Regions from separate parts of the Salmonella bongori NCTC 12419 genome, predicted to be linked through region 1. Evidence: predicted binding sites of a transcription regulator. Region 1 holds the regulator's gene; each other region holds the start of a gene.

Region 1 (10,202 bases):
GAACAAAAACATGCTCGTTTAATGCCCGGATATTCAGGGATGGACTGGGGATGGGAATACATCTCCTGGAATTCGCTTAATGATGCGGATCCGTGGACTATTTTTGCTTATAAGCCTAACTGGCAGGGTATCCCCAATAAAGTCCCGGAGGTTAAAAACTACACCGGCTGGGATCATATGCGCTGCGACCCGGATTTGGGTCTGCCCGCATCAGAGCGTGGAAAATAAGTGAACGATTATTCGTAACCTCCGGTGGGATATGCCGGAGCCACAGGTCTGAACAGGAAGGTCAGAAATGAACATAACACACGTTATCGCTATCACGCTGGGTATCAGCCTGCTGACGGCATGCCACGCAGATAACCGCAAATCACGGAAACCGCCCGTACAGGTGGTTTACCGGTTTGACGACCACCGTTATCTGGAGCTGGAGGGTTTTTATTGTGAAGGCGCACTCTGGTACAACGATACACAGAAGAGGATCAGGGCTGAAGTGGTGGCGCGCGATACACCTGTTTTCAGAGTTTCAACGTTCACATATATCCATCCATCGGGTAAGTATATTGCCATTCCCTGGGATGATATATCGGGATTTTTGATTTCCCGTAATTACGGTCAGACCTGGGGAACGGCACGATTCACTCCCGGAGGGGGAGCGAAACGTTATGGCAGCGATCGGCCTGTGCGTGAAAATGTTGACTCCTTCACCGTCGTCAACGACCAGGGTTTTCTGCTGACAAAGCAGGGCGATCTGTATATCAGTTCAAAACCCTTTGACGATCCCCGTCTTCAGCCGGGTGGGGAAGGTATTCCTTACTCATACCGTAATTCACGGGGAGAACAAAAACATGCTCGTTTAATGCCCGGATATTCAGGGATGGACTGGGGATGGGAATACATCTCCTGGAATTCGCTTAATGATGCGGATCCGTGGACTATTTTTGCTTATAAGCCTAACTGGCAGGGTATCCCCAATAAAGTCCCGGAAGTTAAAAACTACACCGGCTGGGATCATATGCGCTGCGACCCGGATTTGGGATTGCCCGCATCAGAGCGTGGAAAATAAGTGGTAACCTCCGGTGGGATATGCCGGAGCCACAGGTCTGAACAGGAAGGTCAGAAATGAACATAACACATGTTATCGCTATCACGCTGGGTATCAGCCTGCTGACGGCATGCCACGCAGATAACCGCAAATCACGGAAACCGCCCGTACAGGTGGTTTACCGGTTTGACGACCACCGTTATCTGGAGCTGGAGGGCTTCTATTGCCAGGGTGGGCTGGTTTATGTGGATACTCAAAGAGATATTCGCTCCCGGATTTATGATGTCTCTGATGGTTATCGTATTTTTACGAAAACATTTATTCACCCATCTGAGCGTTATATCGCCATTATGTCCTATGAAGCTGGCGCATTCACCGTTTCAAAAGATTATGGGCAAACCTGGGGCGTTGCCAGCTATTCCCCCGGAGGGGGAGCAAAACGTTATGGCAGTTGGCCTCCTCTTCGCGAAACCATCGACTCCTTCACCGTTGTCAACGACCAGGGTTTTCTGCTGACAAAGCAGGGCGATCTGTATATCAGTTCAAAACCCTTTGACGATCCCCGTCTTCAGCCGGGTGGGGAAGGTATCGATTATGTTTATGACGGAGAAAAGCATCATCTGCGCCCGAGGAATAATGGCACCAACGATAACAGCTACTGGGGGAAAAATTATACCTCATGGGCATCAGCAAGTGGGCCAAATGCGTGGTTAACTTTTTCAGAAGAAACAAACTGGCAGGGCATTCCCAATAAAGTCCCGGAGGTTAAAAACTATACCGGCTGGGATCATATGCGCTGCGATCCGGATTTGGGATTGCCCGCATCAGAGCGTGGGAAATAGATGGGCGGCATTCGTCTGCTATCCATAGCCGAGCCCCCTTTATCCCACAAATTTATCAACTGACGGCCTACAGCTATTTGATATTCAGGTCGCATTTTTTGAGTATCCTTACAGGGTGAAAAGAGAAAGGGCTAATCTTCGTCGAAACCGGAATTGAACAGAGCGATAACCGCTGCCAGCGCTTCAACTTCTTGCGGGCCGGTGGCTTCAATTTCTATCTGACGCCCTTTGGCGGAGTCGAGCATTAACAGCGCGATGACGCTGTTCGCTTCCGCTTCGGTGCCTTCGTCATTACGTAAGAGTACCTCAGCGTCAAAACCCTGCATCAGTTCGAAAAGCTTCATGGCAGGCCGGGCGTGCATGCCCAGCTTATTGGTGACTTCAACAGTTTGCTTTACGGTCATGTTTTGCGTTTTTCCAGCGTGCGATGGCGAGACTGGACGTTTTTACCGCGCGAACGGAAGTAGTCTGCCAGCTGTTCTGCAATATACACCGAACGGTGTTTCCCGCCGGTACAACCGATAGCGACAGTAAGGTAACTGCGGTTGTTGGTCTCCAGCATTGGTAACCATAGCTCAAGATAACTGCGAGTCTGATAGATAAAATTGTGAACTTCTGTGTGCCGGTCAAGAAATGCGGCAACCGGTTTATCAAGCCCGGTCATGGGGCGCAGTTTTGGGTCCCAGTGCGGGTTGGGCAGAAAGCGGACATCGAACACATAGTCCGCATCAATCGGGATACCGTGTTTGAAGCCGAAGGATTCAAATACCATTGTCAGCTCGCGCTCGCGTTTACCCAGCAGACGGGTACGCAGCATTTCGGCCAGCTCATGGACGGACATTTCCGAGGTGTCGACGATCAGATCCGCACGTGAGCGCAGCGGCTCCAGCAGATCGCTCTCTTTATCAATCGCACTCTCTAAAGAAAGATTTTTGCTGGAAAGCGGATGTAAACGGCGTGTGTCGCTATAACGGCGAATCAGGGTATTGCGATCGGCATCAAGAAACAGTAATTGTGGCGAGAAGGCATCGGGTAGGTTATTCATCGCCTGTTCAAAAATCTCAGGCGATTCAGGCATATTGCGCACATCAATGCTGACGGCGGCAGAAATCTGGCGATCGGCCAGCGTTCGCGCCAGATCGGGCAACAGCACAACGGGAAGGTTATCCACGCAGTAAAAACCCATATCTTCCAGCGCGCGCAGAGCGACAGATTTACCTGATCCGGAACGCCCGCTGACGATCATCAGTACCATGTACCGTTTCTCCTCACAACGACAGAAAAAAATGCCATTGAGTTGTTATTCCTCATTCTGCTCACCTTCGGTGTCAGTAATGATTTGATACAGCTCTTCGTCACTCAGCGCCGCGCGCAGGCGGCGGCAGATCGTTTTATCCGCCAGACGCTTCGCGACCAGCGACAGTGTGTGCAGATGCGTTTTAGTCTGGTCGGCTGGCACCAGGAGGGCGAAGAGGAGATCGACCGGCTGGTTGTCGATGGCGTCGAACGCAATAGGTGTTTCGAGCTGAACGAATACGCCGACGGCGCGTAAGGTATCTTCTTCCAGTTTTCCATGCGGGATAGCGATACCATTACCAATACCGGTACTGCCCATTTTTTCGCGTGTCAGAATGGCTTCAAACACGACCTGTGGAGGTAAACTGAGCTGTTTTGCCGCCAGTTCGCTGATGATTTCCAGCGCGCGTTTCTTACTCTGACAGTGAACGCCACTACGCGTACACTCCTGGTTAAGTACACTGCTCAGTTGTAGAGTCGTATCGTTATTTATCATAATTTCACCTAAGAACCTGTCCTGTCAGGTTGATGGCCAGGTTCGGAGCGCTAACTGTACAAATGGCCCGTTGTGCCGCACAACAGGCCGTCCTGCACTGGCTAACTGCCCGGACAATTAATGTTGTTTCAGTTTATCTTTATGCCTGGTTAGCTGCCTTGCCAGTTTGTCAATCAAACCGTCAATGGCGGCATACATATCCTGACCTTCTGCGCTGGCGTGAATTTCACCGCCGTTAACGTGTAGTGTTGCATCCGAGATGTGCGTAACTTTCTCCACTTTCAACACTACATATACCTGGTTAATCCGCTCAAAATACTGTTCAAGTTTGGCGAATTTTGTCGTCACAAACTCACGCAGGGCTTCAGTAATTTCGACGTTATGTCCGGTGATATTGAGCTGCATAGTGTCTTCCTTATCGGTTGGGTCAAACCAGCTGTTTGCGTTGGTTTGACGGCGGAATGGATAAAGACTCTCGGTACTTCGCAACAGTGCGGCGCGCCACCATGATACCCTGTTCTGACAGCAGAGAGGTTAACTTACTGTCGCTCAGCGGTTTCGCGGGGTTTTCCGCCGCAATTAACTTCTTCACCAACGCACGGATGGCGGTGGAAGAGGCTTCGCCTCCGCCTTCGGTATTGACGTGGCTGGAAAAGAAATACTTGAGTTCAAAAATGCCGCGTGGACTGTGCAGATACTTCTGCGTGGTCACGCGGGAGATGGTGGATTCGTGCATCTCGACGGCCTGGGCGATATCCGCCAGTACCATCGGTTTCATATATTCTTCGCCCTGCTCAAAAAAGGCCTGCTGTTGCTCCACGATGCAGCGGCTAACGCGCAGCAACGTATCGTTACGGCTCTCAAGGCTTTTTATCAGCCATTTCGCATCTTGTAAATTACTGCGAATAAACTGGCTGTCGGCGTCGTTGCGCGCGTTGTTGCACAGAGCAGCATAGTGCTGATTAATCTGTAAACGTGGAATGCTGTCGCTATTAAGTTCTACCGTCCAGCGACCATTATGCTTGCGAACCAGTACGTCCGGGATAATATACTCCGGTTCACCGGTCTGGATCGACTGACCGGGTCTGGGATCGAGCGATTGAATCAGGTTTACCGCCTCTTTCAGTACGTCTTCTTTCAGGCGGGTAACACGCATCAGCGTGCGGAAGTCGTGGTTGGCCAGCAGATCAAGATGATCGCAGATAATGAGCCGTGCCTCTTCCAGCCACGGCGTGGACTTGTCGAACTGTGAAAGCTGAATCAGCAGGCAGTCGCGAAGATCTTTCGCCGCAACGCCTACGGGATCGAAGCGCTGAATACGCTTCAGAACGGCCTCGACCTCATCAAGATCAATCTCTTCATCGCCCATGCTTTCGAGAATGTCATCCAGCGAGACGGTGAGATAACCGGTTTCATCTACCGCATCGACAATAGATGTTGCAATAGCGCGATCGGTATCCGAGAAGGGTGTCAGTTCAACCTGCCACATCAGATAATCCTGCAACGACAGCGTCGTTTCGCCTTGATACACGGGTAATTCATCGTCGATATAATCGCCGCTGGGGCCGGACGGCGTCCCGGCGGTATAAATTTCATCCCAACTGGCGTCAAGCGGCAGCTCTTCTGGCATCTCTTTTTGTTCGAGCGCGTCTGCGGTATCGAGAGGATCGTTATCCTGAGGTTGCTGAGTGTCGATTTCGTCATGAAGATCGGTTTGCTCAAGCAGCGGGTTATTTTCCAGCGCTTGCTGAAGCTCTTGCTGAAGTTCCAGCGTAGACAACTGCAACAGACGGATGGCCTGTTGTAGCTGAGGCGTCATCGCCAGTTGTTGGCTAAGCCTGAGTTGCAAACCTTGCTTCATATTCAGAGTCGTTTTCTCCCGCTAGAGCAGCATAGTCCTCTACCCTATCAGAGTCTGAAGTCTTCCCCAAGATATACACGCTTAACGTGTTCGTCTTGCAGGATTTCTGTCGGCGTACCGTGGGCAATAAGATGGCCCTGGCTCACGATATAGGCGCGTTCACAGACTGCCAGCGTTTCACGGACGTTATGGTCGGTGATCAACACGCCGAGTCCGCTATCGCGCAGATGCTCGATGATGCGTTTAATGTCGATAACGGAAATCGGGTCAACGCCGGCAAAGGGTTCATCCAGCAGGATAAATTTGGGATTGGCGGCCAGCGCGCGGGCAATTTCTACACGACGGCGTTCACCGCCGGACAACGCTTGTCCCATGCTGTCGCGCAGATGCTCGATATGGAACTCTTCCATCAGCTCGTTAGCGCGGTCTTCTCGCTGTTCCGCGGTCAAATCGTCACGAATTTGCAGTACCGCCATCAGATTATCAAACACGCTAAGCCGGCGGAAAATCGAGGCTTCCTGCGGCAAATAGCCGATACCGCGGCGTGCACGCGCGTGCAGCGGCAGCAGACTGATATCCTCATCATCGATGATGATATTGCCTGCGTCACGCGGCACAATACCAACGACCATATAAAAAGTTGTGGTTTTACCCGCGCCGTTCGGACCGAGCAGACCGACGATTTCCCCGGAGTTGACGGTCAGACTGACATCTTCTACCACGCGGCGGCCTTTATAGGCCTTCGCCAGATTCTTTGCAGTTAATGTTGCCATAACGAATTAGTTACTCTTCTTTTGCGCCGGAGTCTGGCTTTTGTTTTTGTCTTGCAACTGTGACGGTACCAGCACTGTGGTGACGCGTTTGCCTTTATCGCTAAAAGCCTGCATTTTCTGCTCTTTCACCAGGTAGGTGATCTTGTCGCCAGTAATGTTGCTATCAAGCTGCTCCAGATAGGCGTTGCCGGTCAGCACCACAAAATCTTTTGCCAGCTCATAATGCATATGCGAAGCGTGGCCTTTCACCGGTTTACCGTTGTCCTGCATCTGGTAAAAAGTGGCCGGATTGCCGTAGCCGTCGATCACCTCTTTACCTTGTTCACCGCCAGGGCGGGTAACGACGACTTTATCGGCGTTGATCTTAATCGTGCCCTGGGTCATCACCACGTTGCCCGTAAAGGTCACAACGTTGCCTTGCATATCCAGCGATTGTTGATCCGAGTCGATATGAATCGGCTGTTCGGTATCGCCCGTGACGGCAAATGCCGGAATGCTGGCGGCCAGAAGCGAGCCGGCAAGCATAAGATTAAGGCTGAGTTTGTTTGTTTTGAATTTCATAAGAGGTTCTAACCTTTTCAATCAGCTCGGCGTTCTTGCTGCGTAAGTTACCGCGCATTTTCAGTCCGCTGGAGTTAAATGTTGTGCCGTATAATGTCACCAGATCGTTTGAGGTAACATCCTGCGTGACCAGGTTGATCTGTGCGTTATCGGTAGTAATTCTGCGTAATTGAGCGTCAGGCACCAGAGCGTTGACTTCAACATGGCCATACAGATAGAGCATCCGATCATTAGTCAGTTTGGCTTTATCGGCCTTAATCGACCAGGTCGGCACTTTATCCTTATCAAAGGTGGTTAATACCGGTTGTGTAAACCATGAGACCGCCTGATCGGAAAAATATTCAACGTGCTGTGCGATCAGACGATAGCTCAGCGCGCCTTCCGGACTGTATACGACGGTATCCGTATGCTCGCTTTTATAAGTAGGATCACTGCTATTGACCACTACGGCGGTAGGATCATCTTTATCTGCCAGATTGATACCAATCAGCACCAGAATGGCCAGCGACAGTAGAATGATAACCCAACGTCTGGTTTTACTCATATCGATTGCCCTTTGGCTTCGTCCAGCTTGCCCTGCGCCAGCAGCAGCAAATCGCACACTTCACGTACCGCGCCGCGCCCGCCGGCAATATGCGTCACATAATCAGCGCGGGGGATCAACAGCGGGTGCGCATCTGCAACGGCAACACTTAATCCCACTTTTTCCATCACTGGCCAGTCAATGAGATCATCACCGACGTAGGCGACGTTTTCCGGCGCAATCGCCAGTTTTTCCAGCAGGTCACCAAAGGCGAGCACTTTATTCGCCTGCCCCTGATAAAGATGGGTGATCCCCAGCGTGGCGCAGCGATCTTCTACCAGTTTAGCCTTTCGTCCGGTAATAATGGCAACCTCAATATCGGAGGTCAAAGCACAGCGAATGCCGTAGCCGTCACGGACGTTGAAGGCTTTCAGCTCTTCGCCGTTATTGCCCATATAAATCAGGCCGTCAGATAGCACGCCATCCACATCCAGAATAAGCAGGCGGATATGCTCCGCCTTTTTAATGACGTGGGTACTGACGGGGCCGTAACAGGTCGCAAGCGACGCACCTGCTTTACTCATCGTTAATTATCCTTGATTTTCTACACGACGCCTGCACGCAGGAGATCATGCATATGTAACACACCGAGCAACTGGTCGCCATCAGCAACCAGTACGGAAGTGATATGGCGGGACTGCATTAAATTCAACGCATCGACGGCGAGAATGCCGGGACGCACGCGAATGCCGCCAGGCGTCATCACATCGGCGATCCCTAACTGGCGCATATCACCGCCCATGTCGAACACGCGGCGTAAATCGCCATCGGTGAAGATACCGTCGATCTTCATCGATTCATCGCAAATCACGGTCATGCCGAGATTTTTACGCGTGATTTCTAACAGCGCATCGCGCAGGCTGGCGTGTTTATTCACATGCGGGATCTCATCGCCCGTATGCATAATATCGCTTACACGCAGCAGCAGCTTACGTCCCAGCGCGCCGCCAGGATGCGACAGAGCGAAATCCTCGGCGGTAAAGCCGCGGGCTTTTAATAATGCCACAGCAAGCGCATCGCCCATCACCAGCGTTGCGGTGGTGCTACTGGTGGGCGCCAACCCTAATGGACAGGCTTCTTTGGGTACTTTAACACACAGATGCACATCTGCCGCACGCGCCATGCTGCTTTCCGGCCGCCCGGTAATACAAATTAACGGGACGTGCAGGCGTTTAAGCACCGGGATTAACGCCGCGATCTCGCTGGATTCGCCGGAATTAGAGATAGCAATAACGACATCCTGCGGCGTAACCATTCCCAAATCGCCGTGAGCGGCTTCCCCCGGATGCACAAAAAAGGAAGACGTGCCGGTACTGGCGAAAGTGGCGGCCATCTTCCGTCCGATATGGCCGGATTTGCCCATGCCCATCACTACCACTTTTCCGGTGCAGTTGAACATCTTTTCACATGCCAGCGTGAAATTCTGGTTGATGTATTGATCAAGCTCCGCCAGGCCTTCACGTTCAATCTCCAGGACCTCTTTGCCTGCCTGCTGAAAGTCAAACCCCGGTTGTAACGCTAAATGCGACATAGTCCGTTTCCAGTTATCCAACAAGAAGTGGCGATAGCCAATACAGCATCGCCAGCCATATGATAAAACCGCCGGTCAGCAGTATACCTGCGCCCCGGCCAATCTTGCGTGGATGCCGCCAGCACAATAAGGCGAAAACGACGCTGACCAGCAACATCACACTATAATCACGGCCAAATGCCAGCGGGTTAATATCTCCCGGCGCAATCAGCGCAGGCAATCCCAACACGATGGCGAGATTAAAAATGTTGGCGCCAATGATATTACCGACGGCAATATCGTTTTCACCTTTTCGCACGCCGGCAATCGCCGTTGCCAGTTCCGGAAGACTGGTGCCGACAGCGATAACCGTCAAACCGAGCGTCAGTTCACTCATGGCGAAATAATTCGCCAGCACCGTGGCGTTATCGATCACCATGCGCGTCGCCATTGGCATGATGATCAGCGCAATGCCCAGCCACAGGAACGCGACGGGAAGCCCACCTTCTCGCGGCAATTCCGCCAACTGTTCGCGGGTAAGGCTGTCATTTCCTTGTCGTTCAGCCAGACGCGCGATTTTAACAATGAATAACAGCCATAGCACGGCCAGAAGCAGGAGAAAAATACCATCACTGCGACTTAACTGTCCGTCATGAAGTACGGAACCGGCTATTACGCTAACGAATAACATTAACGGCAATTCACGACGTACAACATCAGAATGCACGGTAAAAGGACGAACCAGCGCTGCAAGCCCTAAAATCAGCAAGATATTGGTGATATTAGAACCGAGCGCCGCGCCAACGGCTAAATCGAGCTGACCGTGCAGCGATGCGGCAGCCGACACAATAATTTCCGGCAGCGAGGTACCGATACTCACTACTGTCATTCCGATGATCAGCGGAGGGATGCCAAACGTACGGCATAAAATAGAGGCCGCAAACACCAGCCGATCGGCGCCATAAGCCACCAGAAGCAAACCAATTATGAGTAGCGCCACCGCTAAAAGCATCTAAAGTCCTTTCTTCAGGTATACTCGCCGGTCCCTGGAAGGGATATCTGGAAGCTGTAACGAAGTCCTAATTTTGACTTTATGCGGCTAAAAAGTAAAACGAATGCCAGCTTTCGCTAACCCTGTCAGTTAATATTCTGTAATTATGTCGAACCCATGGTTAAATTCAGCGCCATGGTTACCTCAACAAGGCAATACGAAGGATGAATCAATGGGTCAGTCT
Region 2 (10,202 bases), 1.9 Mb from region 1:
TTGTTGGGGTATCGCCAAGCGGTAAGGCACCGGATTCTGATTCCGGCATTCCGAGGTTCGAATCCTCGTACCCCAGCCAGTTTTAAAGACGCTCTGCTAGTGAGCGTAAGAAGTACAACAATTGGGGTATCGCCAAGCGGTAAGGCACCGGATTCTGATTCCGGCATTCCGAGGTTCGAATCCTCGTACCCCAGCCAAAATCAGAAAAGCTCGCTTCGGCGAGCTTTTCGCTTTTCTGTCAGTCAGAATTGCCTGATAGCGCGACGCTTATCAGATCTGCGAGCAAATCCAGGCCGGATAAGGCATCGCCGCCACCCGGCATAACACAAACTATAACCCCAGCGCATACTTCAACGCCTGACGTTTTAGCACGCCTGCGCGCTGCGCCGCCATCAGCCCCATATTGCGTAAAATGCGCAACGGCGGCAGTGCATTGCTGAACCCGGCATAAAACAGATCCATTCCGCTTTGCATCATAAAATTATCAGCCATACGCCGCGTCTGGTAGCGTTTCAATACGACATCGCTGCTCCAGGGTTCGCCATAGCTACGGGCATTCGCCAGGACATCAATCAGCGCATCAACATCCCGATAGCCCAGGTTAACCCCCTGCCCGGCCAGAGGATGAATGGTATGCGCTGCATCGCCCACCAGCGCCAGCCCTGGCTGCACATACTGTAACGCGTGACGACGGGTTAGCGGAAACGCCCCCGTCGCCACGGGCGTCACCGTACCCAGGCGCGCCGGGAAATGTGTGTTAATTTCCGCCTGCAATTGCGACATTGGTAAACCCTGTAGCTGGCGAATACGCGCTGGCGCGTCATACCACACCAACGACGCCCAACTATCAAACAGAGGCAAAAAGGCGCGCGGCCCATCCGGCGTAAACTGCTGCCAGGTACTGTCGCCCGGCGCATTTTCACACTTGACGGTGATAAGCATACATGACTGCGCATATTGCCAGGCGTGGATGCCAATTCCCGCCATTTGCCGGACCTGCGAATTCGCACCGTCAGCGCCAATCACCAGCGCCGGGGTGATACGTTCGCCATCGGCCAGTTCCAGCACATAACCCTCGTTATGGCGGTGCAACGCCGTCAGTGAAGCCGGCACGCGCAATGTCACGCCGGAATGCGCCTCCAGCGCCTGCCATAGCGCCTGTTGCAGGACATTGTTCTCGACCATATAGCCTAACAGCGGCAGCTTGAGTTCGGCGGCATCAAACACCACATGCGCATTTTCCCACTCCCAGGTCTCCAGTCGCCGATAAGGATGGCTACGCATCCCCTTTACCGCCTCCCAGACCCCCAGACTTTTGAGCAGCGAGACTGATGCCGCGCTAATGGCTGAAATTCGCACGTCAGGCTGGCTATCAGCGACAAACGGCGCCGGCGCGGCATGTTCAATTACCGTGACCGTAAACCCTTGCTGCGCCAGTCCCAGCGCCAGCGCGCCGCCGACCATTCCTCCGCCGACAATGGCAATTTCTGTTGGTTGATTTGTCATGGCCATTCATCCTGTTACGTTTTAGACAAGTTTACAGGATTTTTTACCCATTAGGGCTGACGTCAGTCATACTGGTCACAACCGCGCCAAAGCATTACACTATGCGCCCTGCTTTTCAGCCACTATTTCGCAAGAGCAAGTCGATGACTAAAAAACTCCATATTAAAACCTGGGGCTGTCAGATGAACGAGTACGATTCATCGAAGATGGCCGATCTGCTGGACGCCACCCACGGGTATCAACTGACCGACGTGGCGGAAGAGGCGGATGTGCTGCTGTTGAATACCTGCTCAATCCGCGAGAAGGCTCAGGAAAAAGTCTTCCATCAATTAGGTCGCTGGAGACTGTTAAAAGAGAAGAATCCCGATCTGATCATCGGCGTCGGCGGCTGCGTGGCTTCCCAGGAAGGTGAGCACATTCGTCAACGCGCCCATTATGTCGACATTATTTTTGGGCCACAAACCCTGCATCGCCTGCCAGAGATGATTAATTCCGTGCGCGGCGACCGCAGCCCGGTGGTGGATATCAGCTTCCCGGAAATCGAGAAGTTCGACCGTCTGCCGGAACCGCGCGCGGAAGGTCCCACCGCCTTCGTATCCATTATGGAAGGCTGTAATAAATATTGTACTTACTGTGTGGTACCGTATACCCGTGGTGAAGAAGTCAGCCGTCCCTGTGACGATATCCTGTTTGAAATCGCCCAGTTGGCCGCACAGGGCGTACGTGAAGTTAACCTGTTGGGCCAGAACGTTAACGCCTGGCGCGGGGAAAACTACGACGGCACTACCGGTACATTTGCCGATCTGCTACGGCTGGTTGCCGCCATCGACGGCATTGACCGTATTCGCTTTACCACCAGCCATCCGATTGAGTTCACCGACGATATTATCGAGGTGTACCGCGATACGCCGGAGCTGGTCAGTTTCCTGCATCTGCCGGTACAGAGCGGTTCCGATCGCGTGCTGAATCTGATGGGCCGCACCCATACCGCGCTGGAATATAAAGCCATCATCCGTAAACTGCGCGCGGCGCGGCCAGACATTCAGATAAGCTCTGACTTTATCGTCGGTTTCCCTGGCGAAACGACGGATGATTTCGAAAAAACCATGAAGCTTATCGCCGACGTCAATTTTGATATGAGCTACAGCTTCATCTTCTCTGCGCGCCCGGGAACGCCAGCTGCCGATATGGTTGATGACGTACCGGAAGAAGAGAAAAAGCAGCGCCTGTATATTCTGCAGGAACGTATCAATCAGCAGGCCATGGCCTGGAGTCGCCGTATGCTCGGCACGACGCAGCGCATTCTGGTGGAAGGGACTTCACGTAAAAATATTATGGAGCTGTCTGGCCGTACCGAAAACAACCGGGTGGTGAATTTTGAAGGTACGCCTGAAATGATCGGTAAGTTTGTCGATGTGGAGATTACCGACGTCTATCCCAATTCACTGCGCGGGAAGGTGGTGCGCACCGAAGATGAAATGGGGCTGCGCGTCGCCGAAACGCCAGAATCCGTCATTGCCCGTACCCGTAAAGAAAACGAGCTGGGCGTAGGATTCTACCAGCCTTAATCCTGAGAAATGCCAGCCAGATGCGCTATGTTTATCTGGCCTACAGGAATTGCCAGCCTTAATACTTATGGCCCGTCGCCCGACGGGCCTTGCAATTTTCTCTCTTCATCCCCATTTTCATTGCAATGCTTGCGCCTTTACCTACTGGCGTGAATAATTTCCTTACAGGCCGGTAGCCATCCGTTGTCCGGCGATACAGACACAAGAGGAACGGTTTGAATATAGACACTCGCGAAATTACCCTTGAGCCCGCAGACAACGCTCGTCTATTGAGCCTTTGCGGGCCGTTTGATGACAATATTAAACAGCTCGAACGTCGTCTCGGTATTGAAATTAACCGCCGTGACAATCACTTTACACTGACCGGTCGTCCGATTTGCGTGACCGCGGCGGCAGATATTTTGCGAAGCCTGTACGTTGATACCGCTCCGATGCGCGGCCAGACTCAGGATATCGAACCGGAACAAATTCATCTGGCGATCAAAGAAGCGCACGTGCTCGAACAGAGCGCGGAAAGCGTGCCTGACTATGGTAAAGCTATCAATATCAAAACCAAGCGCGGCGTGATCAAACCGCGTACGCCGAACCAGGCGCAGTACATCGCCAATATTCTCGATCATGACATTACCTTCGGTGTCGGCCCTGCGGGTACCGGGAAAACGTATCTTGCGGTTGCCGCAGCAGTCGATGCCCTGGAGCGCCAGGAGATTCGCCGTATTCTGTTGACCCGACCGGCGGTTGAAGCCGGGGAAAAACTGGGCTTTCTGCCGGGCGATTTAAGTCAGAAAGTGGACCCATACCTGCGTCCGCTGTATGACGCCCTGTTCGAAATGCTCGGTTTTGAGAAGGTCGAAAAACTGATTGAGCGCAACGTAATTGAAGTTGCGCCACTGGCCTATATGCGCGGACGCACGTTAAACGACGCCTTTATCATTCTTGATGAAAGCCAGAATACCACTATCGAACAGATGAAAATGTTCCTGACACGTATCGGCTTTAACTCAAAAGCGGTGATCACCGGCGACGTCACGCAAATTGACCTGCCGCGCAATACCCGGTCCGGCCTGCGTCACGCCATTGAGGTGCTGGCGGAAGTGGATGAAATCAGCTTCAACTTCTTCCACAGTGAAGACGTGGTGCGCCATCCGGTGGTTGCGCGGATTGTTAACGCCTACGAAGCCTGGGAAGAAGCAGAACAAAAACGCAAAGCGGCGCTGGCAGCAGAGCGTAAGCGTGAAGTCCAGGAGCAGGAACAGAAATGAGTCAGGTGATCCTCGATTTACAGTTGGCCTGTGAAAACCACACGGGCCTACCGAACGAAGCCCAGTTCCAACGCTGGCTGGACGGCGTTATTCCGCAGTTTCAGGAGGAGGCGGAAGTCACAATTCGCCTGGTGGATGAAAGAGAAAGCCACGATCTTAACCTGACCTACCGTGGGAAAGATAAACCGACCAACGTGCTCTCTTTCCCGTTTGAAGCACCGCCGGGTATTGAAATGCCGCTGCTGGGCGATCTGATTATTTGCCGTCAGGTCGTGGAGCAAGAAGCGCAGGAACAGCATAAGCCGCTGGAAGCGCACTGGGCGCACATGGTTGTACATGGTAGCCTGCATTTACTGGGTTACGATCATATCGCCGATGACGAGGCGGAAGAAATGGAGTCCCTCGAAACGGAGATTATGCTTGCTATGGGCTATGAGGATCCGTACATTGCCGAGAAGGAATAGTAGGCCGAAGACTGCCAGGCCTGATAAGCGCAACATCATCGGGCATAATGCCTGACGGCGGCTCCGCCTTCTCAGGCCTGGCCGTTTACACACCGCCATGTGCTGAATTTACGCGCATGTGCAATACATTAACTAACATGAGAACCCATACGACGCCATGAGCGACGACAATTCACACAGTAGTGACACAGTAAACAGTAAAAAGGGATTTTTTTCCCTACTACTCAGCCAACTTTTCCACGGTGAACCTAAAAACCGTGATGAATTGCTGGCGCTGATCCGTGATTCCGGGCAGAACGAGCTTATCGATGAAGATACGCGCGATATGCTCGAAGGCGTAATGGACATCGCGGACCAGCGCGTTCGCGACATTATGATCCCACGCTCCCAGATGATTACCCTGAAACGTAACCAGACGCTGGACGAATGTCTTGATGTTATCATCGAGTCCGCCCACTCACGGTTTCCGGTGATCAGCGAAGATAAAGATCACATTGAAGGGATTCTGATGGCTAAAGATTTGCTGCCGTTTATGCGCAGCGATGCCGAAGCCTTCAGCATGGACAAAGTGTTACGCCCCGCCGTTGTCGTACCGGAGAGCAAACGCGTTGATCGTATGCTCAAAGAGTTCCGCTCCCAGCGTTACCATATGGCGATCGTGATTGACGAGTTCGGCGGCGTTTCCGGCCTCGTGACTATCGAGGATATCCTCGAACTGATTGTCGGTGAAATTGAAGACGAGTATGACGAAGAAGACGATATCGACTTCCGTCAACTTAGTCGCCACACCTGGACGATCCGAGCGCTGGCGCCGATTGAAGACTTCAATGACGCTTTTGGCACCCACTTCAGCGATGAAGAGGTCGATACTATCGGTGGCCTGGTGATGCAGGCGTTCGGCCATTTACCGGCCCGCGGCGAAACCATTGACATTGATGGTTACCAGTTCAAAGTGGCAATGGCCGACAGTCGTCGTATTATTCAGGTTCATGTCAGAATTCCGGATGACTCGCCCCAGCCTAAACTGGACGAATAAAATAAAATTGGATTGAAGACTACATGGCATTTGCCTCCCTAATTGAACGCCAGCGCATTCGCCTGCTGCTGGCGTTATTATTCGGCGCCTGTGGAACATTGGCGTTTTCTCCCTATGACGTCTGGCCGGCGGCCATCGTGTCGCTTATCGGGCTACAGGCGTTAACATTTAACCGCCGCCCACTCCAGTCTGCCGCCATTGGCTACGTCTGGGGACTCGGGCTTTTTGGCACCGGGATTAACTGGGTTTACGTCAGTATCGCCCAGTTTGGCGGGATGCCGGGGCCGGTTAACGTTTTTCTGGTGGTGCTGCTTGCGGCTTATCTCTCGCTCTATACCGGATTATTTGCCGGTATTCTGTCGCGCCTATGGCCACAAACGAACTGGCTGCGCGTGGCGATCGCTGCACCTGCAATCTGGCAAATCACCGAATTTCTTCGCGGCTGGGTGCTGACTGGCTTCCCCTGGCTGCAATTTGGCTACAGTCAGGTCGACGGTCCGCTAAAAGGTCTGGCGCCGATGATGGGCGTCGAAGCCATCAACTTCCTGCTGATGATGACGAGCGGCCTGCTAGCGCTGGCATTAGCGACACGGAACTGGCGTCCGCTGGTTGCCGCCGTCATTCTGTTTGCTCTGCCCTTCCCGCTACGCTATATCCAGTGGTTTACGCTGGAACCGGCCAAAGCGACTCAGGTATCGTTGGTACAGGGCGATATTCCACAGTCGCTGAAGTGGGACGAAAATCAGCTACTGAATACGCTAAAAATTTATCTCAACGAAACCCGCCCCGCGCTAGGAAAATCACAGATTATTATCTGGCCAGAGTCGGCGATTCCGGATCTCGAAATCAACCAGCAGCCTTTCCTTCGTTCGCTGGACGAGATGCTACGCGAAAAAAATAGCACGCTGATTACCGGCATTGTCGATGCGCGTCTCAATAAAGAAAACCGCTACGACACCTACAACACGATTATCACGCTGGGCAAAGATAACCCATACAGTTATGACTCGCCCAATCGCTACAATAAAAATCATCTTGTGCCGTTTGGCGAGTTTGTGCCGCTGGAGTCTATTTTGCGCCCGCTGGCGCCGTTCTTCGATCTGCCGATGTCTTCCTTTAGCCGCGGCCCTTATATTCAGCCGCAATTACATGCACACGACTATAAGCTGACGGCAGCGATCTGTTATGAAATTATTCTCGGCGAGCAGGTTCGCGATAATTTCCGTCCGGATACGGATTATCTGCTGACGATTTCTAATGATGCCTGGTTCGGTAAGTCCATCGGCCCGTGGCAGCATTTCCAGATGGCGCGGATGCGTGCGCTTGAGCTGGCGCGTCCGCTCCTGCGCAGTACCAATAATGGTATTACGGCAGTGATTGGTCCGCAGGGCGAAATCCAGGCGATGATCCCGCAGTTCACGCGTCAGGTACTGACGGCCAAAGTGACGCCAACCACAGGTTTGACACCCTATGCCCGTACCGGCCACTGGCCGCTATGGATACTGACCGCACTGTTTGCTTTTGGCGCAGTGGTGATGAGTCTGCGGCAGCGGCGTAAATAATCCTTTCTCCAGGCCGGATGCGCTAAATGCACCGGCTTTTCACCGCCCCGCCGGATGGTTCTTATCCGGCCTACTCTCCTTCGTCATTCTGGCACGTCTGTTGCTTTGTTATATGTGGTAAACCCGTTTTGGCTATCAGTGCCACCGAAGCGCACCCAAATCGCTCGGCGGCAGCACCCGAATGGTGCAATGTAAGATTTTTGCCTCTGAACGGTGCGGCGCACTTCGCAAAAATAAACAATATCGCAGCAAAATATTTACAACAAGCCAAACTAAATGTTAACAAACACGTATAACACTGCACGCGCAAGTTGCAGGCAATAACAACATCACAATAGCTATCAATGCGTCGTTGGCGCAGATGATAAAGGAGTTGGATATGCAATTACGTAAGCTAACCACAGCAATGCTGGTAATGGGACTGTCTGCGGGCCTTGCGCACGCAGAAGATGGCGCGCCTGCCGCCGGTAGCACTCTGGACAAAATCGCCAAAAATGGCGTTATCGTCGTTGGGCATCGCGAATCTTCTGTCCCTTTTTCTTATTACGACAACCAGCAGAAAGTGGTCGGCTATTCCCAGGACTACTCCAATGCCATTGTGGAAGCGGTAAAAAAGAAACTCAACAAACCCGATCTGCAAGTTAAGCTGATCCCTATCACCTCGCAAAACCGCATCCCACTGTTGCAAAACGGGACGTTCGATTTTGAATGCGGTTCAACGACCAATAACCTTGAGCGCCAAAAACAGGCCGCCTTTTCCGATACGATTTTCGTCGTCGGAACGCGCTTGCTGACCAAAAAAGGCGGCGATATTAAAGATTTTCCGGATCTGAAAGGAAAAGCGGTTGTTGTGACCTCCGGAACCACCTCTGAAATCTTGCTGCATAAGCTTAACGAAGAGCAAAAAATGGGGATGCGCATTATTAGCGCGAAAGACCACGGCGACTCATTCCGTACCCTGGAAAGCGGCCGTGCTGTTGCTTTTATGATGGATGATGCGTTGCTGGCCGGTGAACGCGCCAAAGCGAAGAAGCCGGATAACTGGGAGATCGTCGGAAAACCCCAGTCTCAGGAAGCTTACGGCTGTATGCTGCGTAAAAACGACCCACAATTCAAAAAGCTGATGGATGACACTATCGCCCAGGCGCAAACCTCCGGCATTGCTGCAAAATGGTTCGATAAGTGGTTCAAAAATCCGATCCCACCGAAAAACCTGAACATGAATTTCGAGTTGTCTGACGAGATGAAAGCGTTGTTCAAAGAACCGAATGATAAAGCACTTAACTAACTAAAAATAATAGGGCGGGAACTCCTGCCCTCTCGATTGTCGCTCAGCACGGACAGACTATAAGCCTGATGGTCGTTCCCCATCGGGCCTGAAACCGCAAATCGCCGGGCAACAATCTTCGAGGGTAGCGCTGCTACCCTTTTTTTTCGGAGTAGAGGTATGTCAATAGACTGGAACTGGGGGATTTTTTTACAAGAAGCCCCCTTCGGCAACACCACCTATCTCGGCTGGCTATGGAGTGGCTTTCAGGTCACTGTAGCCCTCTCGATTACCGCCTGGATTATCGCTTTCCTGGTCGGATCTATTTTCGGCATTTTACGTACCGTTCCCAACCGCTTCCTCGCCGGGCTGGGCACGCTATATGTTGAGTTGTTTCGTAACGTTCCCCTGATCGTACAGTTCTTCACCTGGTATCTGGTAGTACCTGAGCTATTGCCGGAAAATATCGGCATGTGGTTTAAGGCGGAGCTTGATCCCAATATACAATTTTTCCTCTCTTCTATGATCTGTCTGGGACTGTTTACCGCTGCCCGCGTTTGCGAACAGGTACGCGCGGCTATTCAGTCCCTTCCCCGCGGGCAAAAGAACGCGGCGTTGGCGATGGGGCTGACACTGCCGCAGGCATACCGCTATGTGCTGCTGCCGAATGCCTATCGCGTTATCGTACCGCCGATGACATCGGAGATGATGAACCTGGTGAAAAACTCGGCTATCGCTTCAACCATCGGTCTGGTAGACATGGCGGCGCAGGCAGGCAAGCTGCTGGATTACTCGGCGCACGCCTGGGAATCCTTCACCGCCATTACACTGGCCTATGTGTTGATTAACGCGGTCATCATGCTGGTCATGAGTTTGGTTGAACGTAAAGTTCGCCTGCCGGGCAACGTGGGGAGTAAATAATGTACGAGTTTGACTGGAGTTCTATTATCCCCTCAATGCCCTATCTATTGGCCGGGTTAGTCATCACACTAAAGATCACCGTCACCGCCGTTGTCGTGGGGATAGTCTGGGGAACTATTCTGGCTGTAATGCGCCTTTCAAGCTTTGCCCCCATCGCCTGGTTCGCGAAGGCGTACGTTAACGTTTTCCGTTCCATACCGTTGGTTATGGTCTTGCTATGGTTCTATCTGATTGTGCCCGGCTTTCTGCAAAACGTGCTGGGACTATCGCCGAAAACCGATATCCGTCTGATCTCCGCGATGGTCGCATTCTCAATGTTTGAAGCGGCCTACTATTCCGAGATTATTCGCGCCGGCATTCAGAGTATTTCTCGCGGGCAATCCAGCGCCGCGCTGGCGCTGGGGATGACCCACTGGCAATCCATGAAGTTGATTATTTTGCCGCAGGCGTTTCGGGCGATGGTGCCGCTGCTGCTTACACAGGGCATCGTGCTATTTCAGGATACTTCTTTAGTGTATGTATTAAGTCTGGCGGACTTCTTCCGCACTGCGTCTACTATCGGCGAACGTGACGGTACTCAGGTCGAAATGATTCTGTTCGCCGGCGCCGTTTATTT
Region 3 (10,202 bases), 1.7 Mb from region 1:
GTTACCGCTGGAAGGCGAATTGCGTGAAAAGCTGGAAAAAATGGTGCAATAACGTCTTGAAGCCTGATGGCGCTATGCTTATCAGGCCTGCACGCCCTTTGGTTTTACAGGCCGGATAAAACGCATTAGCGTCGCCATCCGGCAACATAAGTGGATTATATTATTTCAGACCCGTTTTCTGCTTCATTGCCGCCATTATCGCAGCTTTATCCGACAGATAATGGTTCAGACCGTTGGCGCGCAGATTACAGGCCGCGCAATGGCCGCAGCCGTCACCTTTAATGCCGTTATAACAGGTCAGCGTCTCTTCGCGAACCAAATCCAGCTTACCCCAGTAATCAGCCAGCGCCCAGGTTTCAGCTTTATCGATCCACATTAATGGCGTTTCGAAGCGGATATTTTTCGCCATGCCCAGACTTACGGCGTGGTTCAACGCTTTGACAAATTCGTCCCGACAATCCGGATAACCGGAAAAATCGGTTTCACATACGCCGGTAATTACTGCTTCGGCTTTTACCTGATAAGCGTAAATAGCTGCCAGCGTCAGAAAGAGAATATTGCGTCCCGGTACAAACGTGTTGGGGATACCGTCAGCGTTCGGTTCATAATCCGGCACTGGAATGCTATCTCGCGTCAGGCTGCTGACCGCCAGTTCGTTCAGTAAGGTGACGTCCAGCACTTTATGCGCGCGCGCGCCAAGTTTTAACGCCAGAGAGCGTGCAACATCAATCTCAGCGCGGTGGCGCTGGCCATAATCAAACGTGACACAATGCACTTCATCATACTGATGCAGTGTCTGCGCCAGACAGGTGGTGGAGTCCTGACCTCCACTAAATACAACAACGGCGCGTTTCATAATTATTCCGATAATGACGAAAACCAATATGGTAACGCGTGCGGATAATGCCGACCAGCTTCTTCATGGCGAAGGCGGCGGAAGCCAGGCTTCGCTAAATTCAAACCATCCGCGGGGAGTAAGCCGAACGCCGTTAACGCCTGGTGGGGCGCTGATACGGTAATGATAATTAAACAGCGGCGTCAGTGTGGCCTCATCCATCAGATTGGCAAAAACCTGTTGCAGCGCAGTGCGGCGATCTTTTTCATTTGGCTGAATTTGCAGCGCGTCAAGCGTAGCCTGTAGATGCGAAAACGCCGGTGCATCTAACACATGTGGCCAGAGCGGATCGCAACGTAGCCATTGCTCCAGCGTATATTCCGGCGCTTCGCCGATTAGCCTGTCGCCCATCATTAGATCCGCTTGCGCCAGCGCAGGGCAGTTATCCCAGGTTTTAGCGTTATGAAAAATCAGCGTTAATTTACAGCCGAGAGTCGCAAGGTAGAGGCGAAGTTGTTCCGCCATTGTATGAAGCTCGACGGGAAGATGGTATGCCAGGGTGAGTTTTTTAGGCAAGGGCGTTTCATCAGCATCCTGCCATTGTGGTATTGTCCAGCCAGGTAGCAGTTCCTGACTCGGGGTAATCAGATTCTCATCTACCGGCAACGTTTTTAGCAGAGAAGTATGATGGATAATATGCATCAGGCGTCGCGCCTGCGATACGTTGAGCCGGAGGCCCTTTTTAATCGTTAAATAACAAAAGCCCAGACTAATACCACTACTTACCTGACTCAGCGTCGCCAGCTCGTCCGGTTTGCCGATGGCGATCTGCACCGGATGGCGGCAACTGGTGCCCAGATCCTGCGCAAATAGCTGGGGAGTGATCCAGAATTCAATCGCTTTAAGCAGCGGATGGCTAAGGTGGTAATGGTCGTGACTCTCCAGGCGTACCAGCTCCGGCGTAAATAACGTTAGACGAAAAGGACCGGTGCCGATAAGCGGTAGGTCAGGATGTGCCAGACCGCTGCAATAGCTCGCCAGACGATGCGCCAGCCAGTAATCAGGCCGATGAAGGATAAAGGTCAGGCACTGAGGATGGGTAATTTCGATACGTGCGACGCTAATAAACAATTTGCTTAGCGTTGGCAGGGTAAGCAGCCTTTCGAGGCGTTCATGTAGCTGCGCGGTATCCACCGTATCGCCATTATGCCAGTGCAGCGTGGAACGAATATAAAAATCCCAGCGTAAACCGTCGGCGGAAATATTCCAGTGATGCGCCAAATCCCCGCAAGGATATTGGCTATCACGATCGAAGCGCGTTAACCCGGAAAAGACTTGCCCGGCAAGATGTTGCTCGGCGCGCCCCGGCAGGAAACCCGGACGTAGCGGGTCAAGCGGACGATAATAAGGTATACGTAATGTCGGCGTATCGTTTTGCCATTGACCCCCCATAAAGGGCTGGAGCATTGCCCGCAACTCGCCCGGCGCCAGTTGGGCCAGTTCCAGCACATTAAGCTGTTGCCCCTTTTCCAGCGCCTGCTCCATCATGGCGGTGCGCAGAGATTCCGGCGTAACCAAAAACTGTAGCCGTCCACGTTTCCCGCGTCCGGACTGCGCCTCCCATTTTAACCAACCCGCTTCCTGTGCCTGACGGAGCAGCGTTCGCAGATGACGCTCGCTACAAAAGCAACGCCCAGCCAGTTCGCTTACGGTGACGTATTGTGTTTCTCCGGCGGAAGGCTGCCAGAGTCGTTGATATTGATTAAGTCGATTCAGTAGCCTCATAAAAACCCGGAACACTTCCTTTTATCTGTTCACTATTACTTCCGTATATCTCAGGTAATACTGAACGACAAGTTAACCGCGTCACAGTGTGGAGAAAGCGATGGCCCGTCTGGCTGCATTTGATATGGATGGCACATTATTAATGCCCGACCACCATTTGGGTAGAGAAACGATCGCCACGCTGGCGCGTCTGCGCGAACGCGACATCACTCTGACATTCGCCACTGGTCGTCATGTTCTGGAAATGCGGCATATTCTGGAAACACTTTCACTGGATGCTTATCTGATCACCGGTAACGGGACGCGCATCCACTCGCTGGAAGGCGACGTGCTTCATCGCCAGGATCTCGATCCCCAGGTTGCCGATACGGTGATGCATCATGCCTGGGATACCCAGGTCAGTATGCATGTTTTTAATGACAACGGCTGGTTTACTGGCCATGAGATCCCCGCGCTACTTCAGGCACACGTATACAGCGGCTTTCGTTATCAGGTTATCGATATAAAACGCATTCCAGCGCATCAGGTGACGAAGATCTGCTTTTGCGGCGATCATGACTCACTGGTCCGTTTGCGTATTCAGCTCAATGAGGCGCTGGAAGAACGCGCGCACCTCTGTTTCTCTGCTGTCGATTGCCTGGAAGTATTACCGCTGGGGTGTAATAAAGGGTCGGCGCTGGCGGTATTGAGCGGCCATTTGGGGCTTTCACTGGCAGACTGTATGGCGTTTGGCGATGCGATGAACGATCGGGAAATGCTGGGCAGCGTCGGGCGAGGGTTAATTATGGGTAACGCCATGCCGCAGCTTATCGCTGCGCTGCCGCATCTGTCGGTTATCGGACATTGTAGTAATCAAGCTGTGTCACACTTTTTGACGCATTGGCTGGACAATCCGCATCTACCTTATTCCCCCGAATGAGAGATCTCTTCCAGCAAGCCAGACGCTCTGTCTGGCTTTTTTTTGTCGGTTTTTAACCAGCGGTAAGCCATTTTTCGATAGTGGCCGACCACGGTGCTAAATCACCGATATGGTTGCTAACCCATAACGGGTTGTAATAAGTATCCAGATAGCGTTCGCCGCTATCGCACAATAACGTCACGATAGCGCCGGTTTCTCCAGCTTCGCGCATCCGGGCCGCAAGCTGTAACGCGCCCCACATATTCGTACCGGTAGAAGCGCCAACCTTACGGCCCAGCTGTGTTTCCAGCCAGTGCGCGGCGGCAACGCTGGCCGCGTCCGGTACACGCAGCATCTCATCAACGACATCCGGAATAAAAGAGGGCTCAACACGCGGACGACCGATACCCTCAATTTTGCTGCCCACCGGACTGCGTAATAAAGCGTCCCGATGTTGCCAGTAAGATAAGAAGACGGAGTTTTCCGGATCCACCACCATCAACTGAGTATCGTAGCCCTGGCAGCGAATATAGCGTCCGATTGTTGCTGAGGTTCCTCCCGTTCCGGCGCTCATGACAATAAACCGAGGCACCGGATGGGGTTCGTTCCGCATCTGGCGAAAAATACTGTCGGCAATATTATTATTGCCCCGCCAGTCGGTAGCGCGTTCTGCATAGGTGAACTGGTCCATATAGTGGCCGTTCAGTTCATGCGCCAGCCGCTCAGATGCTGCATAAATTTCGCTGGCGCTCTCCACAAAATGGCAATGGCCACCGTAAAATTGGATCTGCTCGATTTTACGTTTGGCGGTACAGGCGGGCATGACAGCGATGAACGGTAGTCCCAATAGACGCGCGAACCAGGCCTCGGAAATCGCCGTTGAGCCTGACGATGCTTCAATAATCGGCGTACCTTCTTTAATCCAGCCATTACATAGCCCATAAAGGAATAACGAGCGTGCCAGACGATGTTTGAGGCTACCGGTAGGATGCGTGCTTTCATCTTTCAGGTAAAACTGAATGCCGGGAAAGGCTGGCAGGGGCAGGCGAATAAGATGCGTGTCGGCCGAACGCTGGTGGTCAGCGTTAATTTCATTAATGGCATTTTTAACCCAATTGCTACTCATCATTAATATCCATTTATCATTTTGTGCCAAGATTAGCGAAAAGCACGGAAAAAATTGTTGCTATTTGGCCTTTAAATTACAATGCAGAGAGAAAAATATTCTCTATAGGCCGGCTATGTTAGATAAAATTGACCGTAAACTGCTTGCTTTATTGCAGCAGGACTGCACCCTCTCTTTGCAGGCGCTGGCGGATGCCGTTAATCTGACGACCACGCCTTGCTGGAAGCGGCTTAAGCGCCTGGAAGACGACGGCATTCTGCTGGGGCGGGTCGCACTGCTGGACCCGGAAAAACTGGGGCTGGGGTTAACCGCCTTTGTGTTGATAAAAACGCAGCACCACAGTAGTGAATGGTACTGTCGGTTCGTGACCGTCGTTACTGAGATGCCGGAAGTGCTTGGTTTCTGGAGAATGGCAGGGGAGTATGATTATCTAATGCGGGTTCAGGTAGCCGACATGAAGCGCTATGACGACTTCTACAAACGCCTGGTCAATAGCGTTCCAGGACTGTCAGACGTCACCTCCAGTTTTGCGATGGAACAGATTAAATACACCACGTCTCTACCCATTGAATAATTCTCCCGGTATTACCGGACATCATATCAGGAAATAACGCGTGCGATTATTTGCTCAATTAAGCTGGTACTTTCGCCGGGAGTGGCGTCGCTATCTTGGCGCGGTGTTCTTGCTTATGCTTATTGCGATTCTTCAGCTCATTCCGCCAAAAGTGGTAGGTATTGTCGTGGATGGCGTAACCGCACAGCACCTTACTGCTGGTTGGGTAGCGATGTGGATTGGTTCTATCGCGCTGATTGCCGTGGTGGTCTATTTATTGCGTTATGTCTGGCGTGTGCTGCTATTTGGCGCATCCTACCAATTAGCGGTTGAGTTGCGTGAAGATTATTATCGCCAGCTTAGCCGACAGCACCCTGAGTTTTACCAGCGTCATCGTACCGGTGATCTGATGGCGCGCGCGACGAATGATGTGGATCGTGTGGTCTTTGCCGCAGGCGAGGGCGTTCTGACGCTGGTGGACTCGCTGGTAATGGGGTGTGCGGTGTTGATTGTTATGTCCACGCAAATTAGCTGGCAGTTAACGCTGTTCGCACTGCTGCCGATGCCGATTATGGCGCTGATGATCAAACGTTACGGCGATCGGCTGCATGACGATTTCAAGTTGGCGCAGGCAGCCTTTTCCAGCCTGAACGATCGTACGCAAGAAAGCCTGACCAGCATTCGCATGATCAAAGCATTTGGTCTGGAGGACCGACAGTCCTCGCTATTCGCGGCGGATGCCGAAGATACCGGCAAGAAAAATATGCGAGTGGCGCGTATTGACGCTCGTTTTGATCCGACGATTTATGTCGCTATCGGCACGGCGAACCTGCTCGCGATTAGTGGCGGGAGCTGGATGGTGGTTAACGGCAGCATGACGCTGGGGGAACTCACCAGCTTTATGATGTATCTGGGGCTGATGATTTGGCCTATGTTGGCGTTGGCCTGGATGTTTAATATTGTAGAACGTGGCAGCGCCGCTTATAGCCGCATCCGTGCGATGCTGGCAGAAGCTCCGGTCGTCATCGATGGCGAAGAGCCGGTACCGGCGGGGCGGGGCGAACTGGTAGCGGCGATTCGCGAGTTTTGCTATCCGCAAACGACGCATCCGGCGCTGGAGAATGTCAATTTTCGTCTTAAACCCGGTCAGATGCTGGGAATATGCGGGCCGACCGGCGCAGGAAAGAGCACGATATTATCGCTTATCCAGCGCCATTTCGATGTCACGCAGGGAGAAATCCGTTTTGATGACACGCCGCTGACACGTCTGCAGCTTGATAGCTGGCGTAGTCGACTGGCGGTTGTCAGCCAGACGCCGTTTTTATTCTCGGACTCTATCGCTAATAACATTGCGCTTGGACGTCCGGATGCGACCCAGGAAGAGATTGAACAAGTGGCGCGTTTAGCCAGCGTCCATGAAGATATTCTCCGCTTGCCTCAGGGGTACGACACGCAGGTGGGCGAGCGCGGTGTGATGTTATCGGGGGGGCAAAAACAGCGTATCTCGATTGCCAGAGCGCTATTGCTGAATGCGGAAATCTTGATTCTTGATGATGCGCTTTCGGCGGTAGATGGCCGAACAGAGCATCAGATTTTGCATAATTTGCGTCAGTGGGGCGAAGGACGCACGGTCATCATTAGCGCGCATCGTTTGTCGGCACTCATCGACGCGAACGAAATCATTGTTATGCAGCATGGACATGTTGTTCAGCGCGGCGATCATGATCAACTGTCGCAGCAGATTGGCTGGTATCGCGATATGTATCGCTATCAACAACTGGAAGCCGCGCTGGATGACGCGCCGGAAAATGACGAGGAGGCGGCGAATGCGTAGTTTTGGGCAACTATGGCCGACGCTGAAACGGCTGCTGTCGTATGGCTCGCCCTGGCGAAAACCGCTCTCTGTCGCGGTGGTGATGCTGTGGATTGCGGCCGCGGCAGAGGTTAGCGGCCCGCTACTGATCAGCTATTTCATTGATAATATGGTGGCCCAACACCATTTACCGCTGGGTAAAGTCGCGGGTCTGGCGGCTGCCTATGTGGGACTGCAGTTTCTGGCGGCAGGTCTGCATTACGCGCAGTCTTTATTATTTAACCGGGCGGCTGTCGGTGTGGTTCAGACATTACGTACTGACGTAATGGATGCCGCTTTGCGCCAGCCATTAAGCGCCTTCGATACGCAGCCTGTCGGACAATTAATTTCACGCGTGACCAACGACACGGAAGTTATCCGCGATCTGTACGTTACGGTCGTCGCGACGGTATTACGCAGTGCGGCGCTGATCGGCGCCATGCTGGTCGCCATGTTCAGCCTTGACTGGCGCATGGCGCTGGTGGCGATTTTGATTTTCCCGGCGGTGCTGACCGTAATGATCATTTATCAGCGTTACAGCACGCCGATTGTTCGACGCGTGCGGGCGTACCTGGCAGATATTAACGACGGCTTTAACGAAATCATCAATGGGATGAGCGTTATTCAACAGTTTCGCCAGCAGGCGCGCTTCGGCGAACGAATGGGCGAGGCCAGCCGTTCGCACTACATGGCGCGGATGCAGACGCTGCGCCTGGACGGCTTTTTATTGCGTCCATTGCTTAGCCTCTTTTCCGCACTCATTCTGTGCGGTCTATTGATGCTCTTCAGTTTTTCGTCTGCCGGCACGATTGAGGTTGGAGTGCTGTACGCGTTTATTAGCTATCTGTCGCGCCTGAACGAGCCGCTCATTGAGCTGACTACCCAGCAATCTATGCTACAGCAGGCGGTTGTAGCGGGAGAACGTGTCTTTGAACTGATGGATCGCCCGCGCCAGCGCTATGGCAGTGACGACAGGCCGTTGCAAAGCGGTGCGATTGATATTGACCATTTGTCGTTCGCTTACCACCGCGATAATCTTGTTTTACAGGATATTACGTTATCAGTACCGTCTCGTAGCTTTGTGGCCCTGGTTGGACACACCGGCAGTGGGAAGAGCACGCTCGCCAGCTTACTGATGGGTTACTATCCGCTGACGCAAGGCGAGATCCGTCTGGATGGACGAGAAATTTCTTCCCTTGAGCACCGTGTTTTACGTCAGGGCGTAGCGATGGTTCAGCAGGACCCGGTAGTGATGGCAGATACCTTCCTGGCCAATGTGACGCTGGGACGTGAGGTTTCAGAGGAGCAGGTTTGGCAGGCGCTGGAAACGGTACAACTGGCGGAACTGGCACGCAGCCTGAGCAATGGCTTGCATACGCTTCTCGGTGAACAGGGAAATACGTTGTCTGTCGGGCAAAAACAGCTGCTGGCGCTGGCACGAGTGTTGGTTGACGCCCCCCAGATATTAATTCTTGATGAAGCAACGGCCAGTATTGACTCCGGCACCGAACAGGCGATACAGCAGGCATTGGCTGCGATTCGCGAGCACACCACTCTGGTGGTTATCGCCCATCGGTTATCAACCATCGTTGAGGCTGATACCATTCTGGTGCTCCATCGCGGCCAGGCCGTGGAACGCGGGACGCATCAACAATTACTGGCGGCGCGAGGGCGCTACTGGCAAATGTATCAGTTACAGTTAGTTGGTGAAGAGTTAGCCGCCAGCGTACATGAGGAGTCTGACTCCGTGGCGTAAATCCCGGCGCCACTGGGGCAAAATGTTACCTGTCATGCACCGTCATGGTGCGTTTTACGTTTTCCTGCTTTGATATCGGGGACGGTCAATATCATCACGCCCCGTTAATTGCGCGCTTTCTTGCCATTCCATTTTTGGCACATCCTTTGCAAAGTCCATCCTGAAGGGTTCATACATGGCTGCTGCCTTACCTGATTCTGCCTGGAGGGGGTCTATGAAACTGGTTACCGTGATTATCAAACCGTTTAAGCTGGAGGACGTGCGTGAAGCGCTTTCTTCTATTGGCATTCAGGGGCTGACCGTCACCGAAGTGAAAGGGTTTGGCCGTCAGAAAGGCCATGCCGAGTTGTATCGCGGCGCGGAGTACAGCGTGAATTTTTTGCCAAAAGTCAAAATTGATATCGCTATCGCCGACGATCAGTTGGAAGAGGTCGTCGATATCATCAGTAAAGCGGCGTACACCGGAAAAATTGGCGATGGCAAAATTTTCGTCGCAGAGCTCATGCGCGTTATTCGTATTCGCACTGGCGAAGCCGACGAAGCCGCGCTGTAAGCCCCGTCACCCAGCAACAGGACATGAAACAATGAAGAGAGCGATGATAAAAAACACACTGGCTTCACTGGCGCTGCTGCCCGGACTGACGATAGCCGCGCCAGCGGTTGCCGATAAAGCGGATAACGCCTTTATGATGATTTGCACTGCGCTGGTATTGTTTATGACGATACCGGGTATCGCATTATTCTACGGCGGATTGATACGCGCTAAAAACGTGCTGTCGATGTTAACTCAGGTAACCGTCACCTTTGCGCTGATCTGCATTTTATGGGTGCTTTATGGCTATTCGCTGGCGTTTGGCGAAGGTAATTCTTTTTTTGGTAATGTTGACGGGGCGATGTTGAAGAATATTGCCCTGACGGCAGTAACAGGCTCAATTTACCAGTATATCCATGTGGCGTTTCAGGGCTCTTTCGCCTGTATTACCGTCGCGCTGATGGTTGGCGCGCTGGCGGAACGTATCCGTTTTTCGGCTGTACTGATTTTCGTGACAGTGTGGTTCACACTCTCTTATATTCCGATTGCGCATATGGTGTGGGGCGGCGGCCTGCTGGCTGCTCACGGCGCGCTGGATTTTGCCGGCGGTACGGTAGTGCATATTAACGCCGCTATCGCCGGGCTGGTAGGGGCCTATTTAATTGGCAAACGTGTCGGTTTTGGGAAGGAGGCGTTTAAACCCCATAATCTGCCGATGGTCTTTACTGGTACGGCGATCCTGTATATTGGCTGGTTTGGATTTAACGCGGGCTCCGCGGGTAGCGCAAATGAGATTGCGGCGCTGGCCTTTGTGAACACGGTTGTGGCGACCGCCGCCGCGATCCTGGGATGGATCGTTGGCGAG

The links. Region 1 encodes sigma-54, which starts transcription at its own class of promoters, with help from an activator protein. Its sites were predicted from a motif close to GTTGGCACANNTTTCGCTNT; they were not measured.
Positions count from the first base shown of each region.
Region 2: the regulator sigma-54 is predicted to act here: its motif matches at 7,486-7,505, upstream of SBG_RS02910 (amino acid ABC transporter substrate-binding protein).
Region 3: the regulator sigma-54 is predicted to act here: its motif matches at 8,939-8,958, upstream of glnK (P-II family nitrogen regulator).

Region 1 covers NC_015761.1:3,216,735-3,226,936, reverse strand. The annotation lists gene SBG_RS15300 (T6SS immunity protein Tli3 family protein) at 1-228, shown strand, start outside; gene SBG_RS15295 (T6SS immunity protein Tli3 family protein) at 296-1,066, shown strand; gene SBG_RS15290 (T6SS immunity protein Tli3 family protein) at 1,123-1,887, shown strand; gene npr (PTS phosphocarrier protein NPr) at 2,019-2,291, opposite strand; gene rapZ (RNase adapter RapZ) at 2,288-3,142, opposite strand; gene ptsN (PTS IIA-like nitrogen regulatory protein PtsN) at 3,188-3,679, opposite strand; gene hpf (ribosome hibernation promoting factor) at 3,797-4,084, opposite strand; gene rpoN (RNA polymerase factor sigma-54) at 4,107-5,540, opposite strand; gene lptB (LPS export ABC transporter ATP-binding protein) at 5,588-6,313, opposite strand; gene lptA (lipopolysaccharide ABC transporter substrate-binding protein LptA) at 6,320-6,874, opposite strand; gene lptC (LPS export ABC transporter periplasmic protein LptC) at 6,843-7,418, opposite strand; gene kdsC (3-deoxy-manno-octulosonate-8-phosphatase KdsC) at 7,415-7,981, opposite strand; gene kdsD (arabinose-5-phosphate isomerase KdsD) at 8,002-8,988, opposite strand; gene SBG_RS15235 (calcium/sodium antiporter) at 9,002-9,979, opposite strand; gene mlaF (phospholipid ABC transporter ATP-binding protein MlaF) at 10,191-10,202, shown strand, end outside.
Region 2 covers NC_015761.1:627,901-638,102, reverse strand. The annotation lists tRNA gene SBG_RS02950 (tRNA-Gln) at 5-79, shown strand; tRNA gene SBG_RS02945 (tRNA-Gln) at 123-197, shown strand; gene ubiF (3-demethoxyubiquinol 3-hydroxylase) at 331-1,506, opposite strand; gene miaB (tRNA (N6-isopentenyl adenosine(37)-C2)-methylthiotransferase MiaB) at 1,650-3,074, shown strand; gene SBG_RS02930 (PhoH family protein) at 3,290-4,336, shown strand; gene ybeY (rRNA maturation RNase YbeY) at 4,333-4,800, shown strand; gene corC (CNNM family magnesium/cobalt transport protein CorC) at 4,958-5,836, shown strand; gene lnt (apolipoprotein N-acyltransferase) at 5,860-7,398, shown strand; gene SBG_RS02910 (amino acid ABC transporter substrate-binding protein) at 7,778-8,686, shown strand; gene gltJ (glutamate/aspartate ABC transporter permease GltJ) at 8,846-9,586, shown strand; gene gltK (glutamate/aspartate ABC transporter permease GltK) at 9,586-10,202, shown strand, end outside.
Region 3 covers NC_015761.1:460,988-471,189, forward strand. The annotation lists gene SBG_RS02075 (YbgC/FadM family acyl-CoA thioesterase) at 1-52, shown strand, start outside; gene queC (7-cyano-7-deazaguanine synthase QueC) at 161-856, opposite strand; gene SBG_RS02085 (SgrR family transcriptional regulator) at 920-2,620, opposite strand; gene cof (HMP-PP phosphatase) at 2,721-3,539, shown strand; gene cdsH (cysteine desulfhydrase) at 3,592-4,647, opposite strand; gene decR (DNA-binding transcriptional regulator DecR) at 4,760-5,218, shown strand; gene SBG_RS02105 (SmdA family multidrug ABC transporter permease/ATP-binding protein) at 5,259-7,031, shown strand; gene SBG_RS02110 (SmdB family multidrug efflux ABC transporter permease/ATP-binding protein) at 7,024-8,805, shown strand; gene glnK (P-II family nitrogen regulator) at 9,020-9,358, shown strand; gene amtB (ammonium transporter AmtB) at 9,390-10,202, shown strand, end outside.